DNA from 3 places in the Paenibacillus sp. IHBB 10380 genome. Region 3 is predicted to be linked to each of the others. Evidence: riboswitches for the same ligand, from Rfam matches in the RefSeq annotation. Region 3 holds a riboswitch; each other region holds the start of a gene.

Region 1 (3,288 bases), 2.8 Mb from region 3:
AATGCCAGTGCAATCTGGAAGGCCACTTCATTACGAGGAAGATCATCACGTACAAAGGACCAGTTCAATATCGTCAATGGACCTGTCAACATCCCTTTTACGGGTTTGTCCGTTAAAGACTGGGCATAGACACTTTCTTTCACGGTCATCGGAGCAATGAACTCCACATCTCCGTAAATAACCGGAGGTTTCACGCAGCGTGAACCATAGGATTGTACCCAACCATTCAACGTAAAGGCAAATCCATTCAATTTCTCGCCGAAGAATTCAACCATATCCGTTCGTTCGAATTCACCATGAACGAGTACGTCTATGCCAATCTCTTCTTGAATTTTAATCCATATTTGAATCTGATCTTGAATGAACTTCTCATATTGCTCGTTACTCCATTCTCCTTTTCGGAAGCTTTGGCGAGCCTTTCTGACCTCTGGTGACTGTGGGAAACTCCCGATTGTCGTTGTCGGCAGGAATGGAAGCTGCCATTTCTCTTGCTGACTAACTTGGCGTTTATTGAAGGCACTCTTTCTTGTCGACGGCTGTGAATCCCTATTCGCAGCAGCTTGTCGAACTTCAACACGATTTCTTGACTGAGACGCATTAAGCGCTTCGACTGCGTTTCTACTATTACTTAGCTTCGCATCTGTACCCTCTTGACCGCTAGCAGCTTGGACAAGAAGAACAATCTCATCTAACTTCTCATCCGCATAAGCTAAAGCCTCTTTTAACACAGGATCTATTGCCGTCTCTGGTTTAGTGCTAACCGGAACATGCAGTAGACTGCAAGAAGGCTGTACCACAATCCGATCATAAGATACGAATTCAGATAGCTCTTTCAACAATTGGAGTGGAGATTCAAGACTTGAACGCCAAATGTTACGTCCGTCAATCAGACCTGCACCAAGTGTTTTTCCTTCTGGGAATCCGAACTTTTTAATCGATTGCAAATTCTGTTCTAGTCCATGAACAAGGTCAAGTCCGAACCCCTGAACTGGAAGCGAGATCACTTCTTCATAATGATCAACTGCTTCAAAATACGTCTGTAGCATGATGTTAAGCTTAGGTGCAGCCGCATGCAACACTGTATAAATATGCTGAACTCTCTCTCTATCTTGTTTCGTTAAAGAAGTCACTAGAATAGGCTCATCGATCTGAATCCACTGCACACCCTCTTGCTCCAGCTCTTGTAGAATCTGGCTATATAGGGGTAGGAACTGCTCAATTAATGCATCCAGTTGATCTGCTGCATATCCTTTAGCAAGCTTCAAGAACGTATACAGACCCACCAATACGGGCTTACCTTCAATACCTAACTTTTCCTTAGCTTCACGATAGGCATGTAGCGGCTGATTCTTAGTCAGAGCTGGAGTAGCTCCATTCAATTCTGGCACAATGTAATGATAGTTCGTATTGAACCATTTCGTCATTTCACATGCCGTCCCATTCTTGTCACCTCTCGCCATCGCGTAATAAGTGGAGACTGGAACAACCCCACCCTCATAATCAAAGCGATCTGGAACAAGACCGAACATAGCAGACGTATCCAGGATGTGATCATAGAATGTGAAATCATTCAAGGGAATGAGATCGATCCCCTTGCTTTGTTGGAGCTTTAAATGGTCTAATCGGATAGATTCTAATTGATGAATCAGATCCTCTTCATTAATCTTACCCGCCCAGAAAGATTCAAGCGTTTTTTTCCATTCGCGGTTCGCGCCAATACGTGGGTACCCTAGATTACTACTCTTTACCATGTCGTTAATGTGCCTCCTCTTATTTCAAATCTCTTTATATGTTCATAGCAAAAAGACATCTTTACCCAACACAAAGAGGATAAAGATGCCTTTTGAATATGCCTGATTTGGCGGCCATCTCTAACACCTTCCTATCTCCCGTAGGTAAACGCAGTGCTGTCAAAATAGGCAGGTCTCCTGGCTCCAGAATCGTAATCCATCTGCTTACCTTCCCGATTATACAATCAGTGGCTATATAGCAGTGACTCCTCTGTTACAGTGGCGGGACCGCGTCGGTATTACACCGAACTTCCCTTTTAAGCTTCAATTCGTTCAACTGAAGCACCTAATTCCACATTATTCAATTTCACAAGCATTCATTACGATGAATATTATACATGCAATTGTATTTTTATTCAACGGTAATGATTATATTTATGATCATACCCCGACATTCAATTACTGTCAACTCAATAGGGATACTTGGATTAAAAAATCATTCCCTTGTCACTACTATAACTGCTAGAATAGTAAGATTAGTTCGTAGAGAGTTAGGGGGAATATCGTGAATTTCATACAACGAATGATGAGAGAATGGAACAGTTTATCTCGTAATATCAAATTATTTTTTCTAGCCAATATCTTATTTCAGATCGGAGGCGGTATGTTCTCCGTATTATATAATCTGTTTATCCAAGGTCTTGGTTATGCGGATGCCATGAATGGAAGGATCATTAGTATTCAGTCCTTAGCTACGGCGCTCATGTTCATTCCTGTCGGACTACTTGGTGACCGAACAAGTCGTAAGCGTCTATTAATTATTGGAGCTCTATTCACCGGTCTTGCTTTCATTGGGCGCTCTTTCCTAGTGACCGAGTTCAATCTACTGTCCTTTGCCGTCTTGACTGGACTATTCACTTCGATATTCCAAGTACTCGCTATACCCTTTCTAGCCGAGAGTGTCCCTGTTTCACAGCGCCTACGGGTTTTTAGCTATTATTCATCCCTTGTGTTAGCTTCACAGGTCATTGGAAGCATGGGTGGTGGGATTCTAGCAGATATGCTTCAAGGTCTTGGGGTGAATCGGGTTTCAAGTTTGCAGATCGTACTAACTACCGGAGGGATCGCTACGTTTGCTGCGTTTATTCCGCTATTACTCATCATTGAGCCATCTAAAGCAGTTAAATCTATCCACGCTACACCCACAGTTGTTCCTCAGACTGTGCCCGTCCGCAATCGCACATTGAAATCTGAATACAAAATCATAGGTCAATTCGCCTTAGTACAGCTCATCATTGGAATTGGTTCTGGACTCGTCATTCCCTATTTGAATCTGTATTTCACCAATCGTTTCGCCGTCTCGCTTAGCACCGTGGGTCTACTCATCTCATTAGGACAAATTATGACGATTGTATCTATGCTTATCGGCCCCTCACTTGCAGGACGGATCGGATCTGTAAAAGCCATCATATGCTTCCAGATGCTCTCTCTACCCTTCCTACTATTAACCGGTTTTACTAATATACTGGCTATCGCAGCCATTAGCTTTTTATTCAGA
Region 2 (3,288 bases), 990 kb from region 3:
CCTAAGAACACCCTGAAATCCAGAACCCGCTACAGCCAGTGCCGCTCCCACTAACATGCCTAGGATAATCCGAGGAAGTCGCACTTTGATCAATATTTGTTCAAAAGAGGGGCTCCAAGTAGGTGTCACAGCATCTCCAATCCATGGTAGCTGATGCACTAAAATCATAACGATATCTTTAATCGGTAGCTTTACTGAACCAATTCCGAGACAGATCAGTAAAGTTAGCACTAGCAGTATGATCCCTACTCCGCTATAACCCGCTAGCTTCTTGCTCATTATTTAAACAAGTCCGGATAGATAGCTTTTGCTACTTCTTTAAGCCCTGCCGTAGCTCTAGGCCCTGGACGGCTCAGCAAGTTATCATCCAATCCGAATATAGCTTCATTCTTCACAGCCGCTATTTGATCCCAACCACTGCGGCCTTTAATCATGTCATCCAGACCCTTTTTAGTCACATCATCAATGACATTCTTGGAATACAGAATGACATCAGGATTATCCTGTATAATCTTCTCTTCACTAATCTTATTCCAACCTACTGTATCGGAAGCTACGTTAATCCCACCCGCAAGAGTGATCAACTCATCCATAAATTCTCCCTTACCTACGGTCCAACCAGGGGAAAATTCTACATATACCTTCTTCTTTTGCTCGGGTGTAACAGATTTAACAGCTTCAATCACTTCATCACGTTCTTGTTTCATGTGATCCGTCACCACTTTAGCTTGTGCTTGATGATCCGTAATCTGGCCATATAATTCAATATTACTTAAGATATCATCTACTGTCTTGGGGTCTGTCTTAAAGATTCGAATTCCAAGATCACGTAGCTTCTTTACCGCTTCTTCGCTCATTGAAATACCTGTAAATACGATATCCGCTTCAGATGCAATAATAGCTTCCTCATTCGGCTTCATAACACCACCCATCTTAGGCTTGGACACCACAGCCTCCGGATAATCATCATAATCAGACACGCCTACAATTTCGTTATCAAGACCAATAGCGAATAGCGCCTCCGTCTCTGCAGGAGACACGGATACAATACGTTTAGGAGCCTCAGCGAAAGTGAAAGACTCTCCTGTTGAATCCTTTACGGTTAATGGATATACCGTTTTCAATTCCTCTGTTGCCTCTGGCTGTTCCGTAGTCGTTACAGGTTGCTCTACTGCTGGTGCATTCTGTGCTTGTTTGTTGTCTGCACCACATCCAGCAAGTGATAACGCTAGTACGAGTGCAAGTAGACCTGAGGTCCACAACTTCATTAATTTGTTCATAAGATTTCTGATCTCCCTTTCTATCTTGACTGGCTTATAACAACAAAAAAAACCTGATCCATTGTTCACAGAATCAGGGATTACGTCTACAAGACTTTATGTTGCTCATAAATGTCGAGAGTACTCTAGCTGGAGCTTTCACCCGTAAGTACTTATTTGCACACGTAACCCTTTCCACGAAGGACCGTCATTCTTCTCATAAGGCAGGTCTCCTGACTTACAGGTAAATCATATCCTAGCCTTCCCATTCTACCTTAGGGCAGAACAGTGACATATAAGGATATTCCCTGTTACACAGTGGCGGGACCGTACTGGATTTACACCAGCTTCCCTTTTAACCCGATTGAACAGCAAGTTAGAGAACTTACTCTCGGGACCTTAAGAATCAACAATATTAAATTTATTGTTTAAGCTACACATCTCTGTTGATTATAGGTGAAAAGCATAGCTGTTACAACCAAGTTTTTGTTGTTTCACCTTGTTGGTTCAATCTACTCGAGCAAAAATATATGATAATTCACATTCTATACAAATATGGATAGCTCAATATTCACTATGCAAAGTACCTGTCCAGCATCCATCATCTAAAGTAAGTAGCAACCTAACTAAGCTACCTGGTTCCACAGACATATCCCAAAAGGATAGCTGAGGAACACTCATCGTTATCAGCTGCCTAATCACCCCACCATGCGTAACAACGAACACCGATGGGATCGTACGATCTCGCCTATCCTCAAACGTCAATGGGATTAAGCTATTCAGAAAGTCCCTGATTCTTGCCTGAAAAAGATCCCAAGCCTCCCCATTTGGTGGAAAAACCGCCTGTGGGTGATCCAGCCATTCACAATACAGAGGGAGTCCGTTTAACTCTTCATATGTCTTTCCTTCCCAATCTCCAAAGTCCATCTCTCTCAAACGATTATCATAAATGGCAACGTCTAGAAGCTCAGGAGCTACGAAGGCTAGACTCTCTTGGCAACGTTTAAGATCACTACAGGCTACTTTACTAAACGTTCTACCGATGAGCTGTCTTCGCAGGGGGATCAGCTCCGCACGCGCTTCCCTTGTAATACTTATATCGCTGTGCCCTAAGTACCGTTTATCCACATTCCAGTGTGTTTTTCCATGGCGCATCAATAATAGCTCCAACGTCACTGCCATAATGTCCCTCCTACAACCCAGATAAGAAGTAGACCTACAACTATAAATGTCAAAGATGTCAGGATCATGAGTCTAATTGTAGCTTTAATATCACTAGCATTCATAACCCGAGTAGCTTCTCCCATATAAGCTCTGAAAGACACGATCCCTTGGTAACTATTCTCGCCACCCATTCGTATACCTAAGGCTCCAGCAACTGCTGATTCTGGATAGCCACTATTAGGACTAGGATGGAGTCTAGCATCATGCTTTACAGTTCTATACGCTCTCTTATCATCTAGTCGCATTATTCTAGCGCTAAAGATCAGTAATATAGCTGTTATTCTTGCTGGGATATAGTTGGCTATATCATCGAATCTAGCCGAAGCCCAGCCTAAATTCATGTACTTATCATTCTTGTAACCTACCATTGAATCCAACGTATTCACTGCTCGATATGCCATAGCAAGGGGAGCTCCACCAATCAGAGCATAGAATAAAGGAGATACAATGGCATCTACGATATTCTCAGCTACTGTCTCCACCGTTCCACGCACAACTTCTGGCTCCTCCAGATGTTCCGTGTCACGACCAACAATCATGCTAAGTGCCTGTCTAGCAGCAGGTAAGTCACCACGACTGAGGTGACCGAATACTTCCATACCCGCATCTTTTAATCCTTTAATGGCAATGGTTGTAGCTATAAGTATCGATTCTGCTATCCATGCAGCCCACGGATGGATCATATACAACCCTTTCAAAAGTCCCCAAGTCAGGGCAAAAGAACCCCCTACCACAACAATCGGTAAAAGTATGCCTGCCTTTTTTAGTGCTGTAGGACGGCTAAAGAACCTCCGTATCCACTTTT
Region 3 (3,288 bases):
TACATAGTAGTAAGTGCTTTAAACATACTCCCATTAATAATAATTTTAATAGTTTGGTAAATATTGAAAAACTTCCCTATAGTTCTTAATATAGTAACAATACTAATCGACAGTAGACAACACTATATTCACGCATCTAAAGCTCCTGGTCTGCCGGGGAATTTCGGAGAAGATGAATCAGCAGACAACCGCATCCACTAAGATAAGCTATCTAAGATGGTGGGGATTCGTGAATAAAAAGGTTAGCTAAGACAACTGCATTATGTTCTTTAATTAAATCGAGGAGGAGATATGAAAACAAAATTAAGTTTATTTATTAATCTAGCAGTGATCTTACTGCTATTTACTTTTGGGAACTCAATGACGACAACGCCTGGAAGTAGTTCTGGTAATGGAAATCCTGCAATTTTATTGTTTGTTCCATTGATCATTTTATTTGTAATACTGGTATTTCAGTGGGTCTATATGTTTAAGGACAAGAAGATACTTTTTAAAACAATAGTTATCATATTTTTAGTGATCGTGAGTCATTACATTGTAGGGGTATACTATCAATTAACTAGCTATCAGAAATACCGAATTTTTTTGGCTCAAGTATACGAAGAGAAATTTGGTTATATAGATTGGCAATACATTAATTCAATTACAACGGGACTGTCAATTCATATAAATAATCAATACTTCAATTTTAATACATATTTATTGATTGTAAGTCTATCACTATTTATATGGCTGCTGTACCAAGTGGTGAAACAGAGATTATTCATCCGAAAAGGATAGACGATCAAGGAAGTGGCTGACAAAGTTATTGCTGCCAATGGCGAAGATGAGGGTAGCTCCTTTCTTGTAGCATAAACTGTTGCCCTTCATAATAAGCCATAACTGAGCTTCTCGCGTATGCCCTATATAGATAGATCTCCTTCGAAATCGGTCTATTTTGTTATCTTCGAAACTAGCATAACTGCTGGCGTACACTAGCTAATTTAAGGGGGGACACGAACGTTACAAAATTTATATATTGCCATCCCATTTCTATATGCTATAATGATTTCGAATGGTACCCATTCACGTCATACCACAATACAAAAGTTTCAGGTAATGGAAGTTTGGTGCAAATCCAACGCGGTCCCGCCACTGTGATAGACTGGATGTTCAGTCTTAAGTCAGGTCATTTTCCTGGAAACTTTGAAAAACCAACCATTTCGAGGCGAAAGTGGCTGGTTTACAAGTCTAGTGTGACGATTTTCGCCTTCTAGGCTTTTTTTGTATGGATAAAGGTGGTACCGACGCTGATGTCGGGAGGGCCTGGCGATGGTGCCAAACAAGTACAAGGATGTACATTAGGTAACGGGTAGGTTCTTCAATGTCGAAGAATATGATACACAACGATGTGTATCTTTTTTATACAAAATGCGGTTGACGATTATCAGGATTAAGGTGTACAGTGGTGGTAGACAACTGTATGATTACTAGTTACACAATGGCGTGTACATATAACGAGCAAAGAGGCTTTTAAAGGAATTCGTTCTTTTAAAGGTCTCTTTTTTTGTTGCCAACTATTTCTTGGAGGTGCCCACATGGACAAAATTTCTTTTAAAACCGACATTTATATGGGACAAGGAGCGCTGAATCGCTTAGCAGAATGGCGGAACAAGCGGATCTTCATCGTCACGGATCCGTTCATGGTGAAATCGGGGATGATCAACCTGTTATTCGAAAGGCTGCATGAAAGCAATGAACAGTACATTTTCAGTAACATTGTACCCGATCCTCCAGTAGAAGTCGTGACAGAGGGGGTGGAGGCGCTTGGGACGTTTCGGGCCGACCTGATCATTGCTATTGGCGGAGGCTCCGCGATCGATGCGGCCAAGGCGATGAAAATTTTCGCTAAAAAAATCTTGGATCAGCGCGATATTCCGTTCGTGGCGATTCCGACAACCAGCGGAACCGGCTCGGAAGTGACGTCTTTTTCCGTCATCAGCGACAAGAAGAAAAACATCAAATACCCGCTTGTATCCGATGACATGCTTCCGGAGGAAGCGATTCTAGACCCTGAACTGGTCAAGAGCGTCCCGGATTTCATTACCGCCGATACGGGAATGGACGTGTTAACCCACGCGCTTGAAGCGTATGTGTCGACCAAAGCGAACGATATCTCCGACGCCTTGGCGGAGAAGGCGATCAAATTGGTGTTCGCTTATTTGCCAAGAGCCTACAAGGATGGGGGCGACCTTGAAGCGCGTGAAAAAATGCATAGTGCTTCGTGCATGGCAGGAATGGCGTTCAACATCACTTCGCTCGGACTTAACCATGGCATTGCGCATGTGGCTGGAGCCAAATTCAAGATTGCCCACGGGCGCATGAACTCGCTGCTATTGCCACATGTGATAGAATTCAATGCGGACTACAAGCCGGGATACGGTAAAGAGGCAAGTAATGCGACGGCTGCAAGATATGCCGAAATTGCCAAGAACCTGGGGCTACCGACTTCCAATGCGCGCAGCGGCGTGCGAAGTCTAGTACAGGTAATCAAGCAGCTTCAGAAACAATTACACATGCCGCAAACGCTTCGGGACTGTGGTGTAGATCAGAACACTTTAGAAGAGATGAGAGAGGCAATTGCCGAGGGTGCTCTGCATGATGGTTGTACGGCTACCAATCCGCGTGTTCCGACAGAAGCGGATGTCATCGAAATATTGAACAAAATGTTTCAATTAGGCTAACCGTATTGACAACGCTTGCATCTATAAATATAATGAAAACAACACAACGACGTGTTAATTAATAGTTAAAGCGAAGAGGCTTCTTAAAAATTCCACGTGAAATTTTAAGGGGCCTTTATATATTTTTTTTAGCTATTTTACGTGTTTCTTTCAAAGAGATGGGATGATGGTATGGACCAACAAAACGAAAAACAACGCGTCATTCAAGAGTATGTACCTGGGAAACAGGTAACGCTAGCTCATATTATTGCGAACCCCAACCAGGATATTTACAAGAAGCTGGGACTGGGATCCGATGCAAAAGATGCCATTGGCATTATGACCATAACGCCAAGCGAAGCCTCCATTATTGGGGCAGATATCGCGACTAAGGCGGCCGGCGTACAGATCGGCTTTGTCGATCGCTTCAGCGGCTCCCTCGTTGTTACGGGGGATGTATCATCCGTGGAAGCCGCCATTAGTGAAGTGCTGCTTGGCTTGCAGAACATTCTCGGATTTTCAGCTGCGAAGATTACGAGAACATAGGGGAAGATGCTATGAAAAAAATAATATTTGCCGGAAGCAC

Evidence for each region. Region 3 has a riboswitch for cobalamin ahead of UB51_RS11275 (1-propanol dehydrogenase PduQ). Riboswitches for the same ligand answer to the same signal wherever they lie in the genome.
Region 1: linked by a shared signal. The riboswitch ahead of metE (5-methyltetrahydropteroyltriglutamate--homocysteine S-methyltransferase) and the one ahead of UB51_RS11275 (1-propanol dehydrogenase PduQ) in region 3 are both predicted to bind cobalamin.
Region 2: linked by a shared signal. The riboswitch ahead of UB51_RS16090 (ABC transporter substrate-binding protein) and the one ahead of UB51_RS11275 (1-propanol dehydrogenase PduQ) in region 3 are both predicted to bind cobalamin.

The regions. Positions count from the first base shown of each region.
Region 1 covers NZ_CP010976.1:5,440,239-5,443,526, reverse strand. Annotated here, with positions in the region: gene metE (5-methyltetrahydropteroyltriglutamate--homocysteine S-methyltransferase) at 1-1,751, opposite strand, end outside; cobalamin riboswitch at 1,902-2,095, opposite strand; gene UB51_RS24655 (MFS transporter) at 2,296-3,288, shown strand, end outside.
Region 2 covers NZ_CP010976.1:3,598,917-3,602,204, forward strand. Annotated here, with positions in the region: gene UB51_RS16085 (FecCD family ABC transporter permease) at 1-279, opposite strand, end outside; gene UB51_RS16090 (ABC transporter substrate-binding protein) at 279-1,280, opposite strand; cobalamin riboswitch at 1,466-1,676, opposite strand; gene UB51_RS16095 (histidine phosphatase family protein) at 1,824-2,441, opposite strand; gene cbiB (adenosylcobinamide-phosphate synthase CbiB) at 2,432-3,288, opposite strand, start outside.
Region 3 covers NZ_CP010976.1:2,607,680-2,610,967, reverse strand. Annotated here, with positions in the region: adenosylcobalamin (AdoCbl) riboswitch at 1,075-1,227, shown strand; gene UB51_RS11275 (1-propanol dehydrogenase PduQ) at 1,578-2,723, shown strand; gene UB51_RS11270 (BMC domain-containing protein) at 2,895-3,248, shown strand; gene UB51_RS11265 (EutP/PduV family microcompartment system protein) at 3,260-3,288, shown strand, end outside.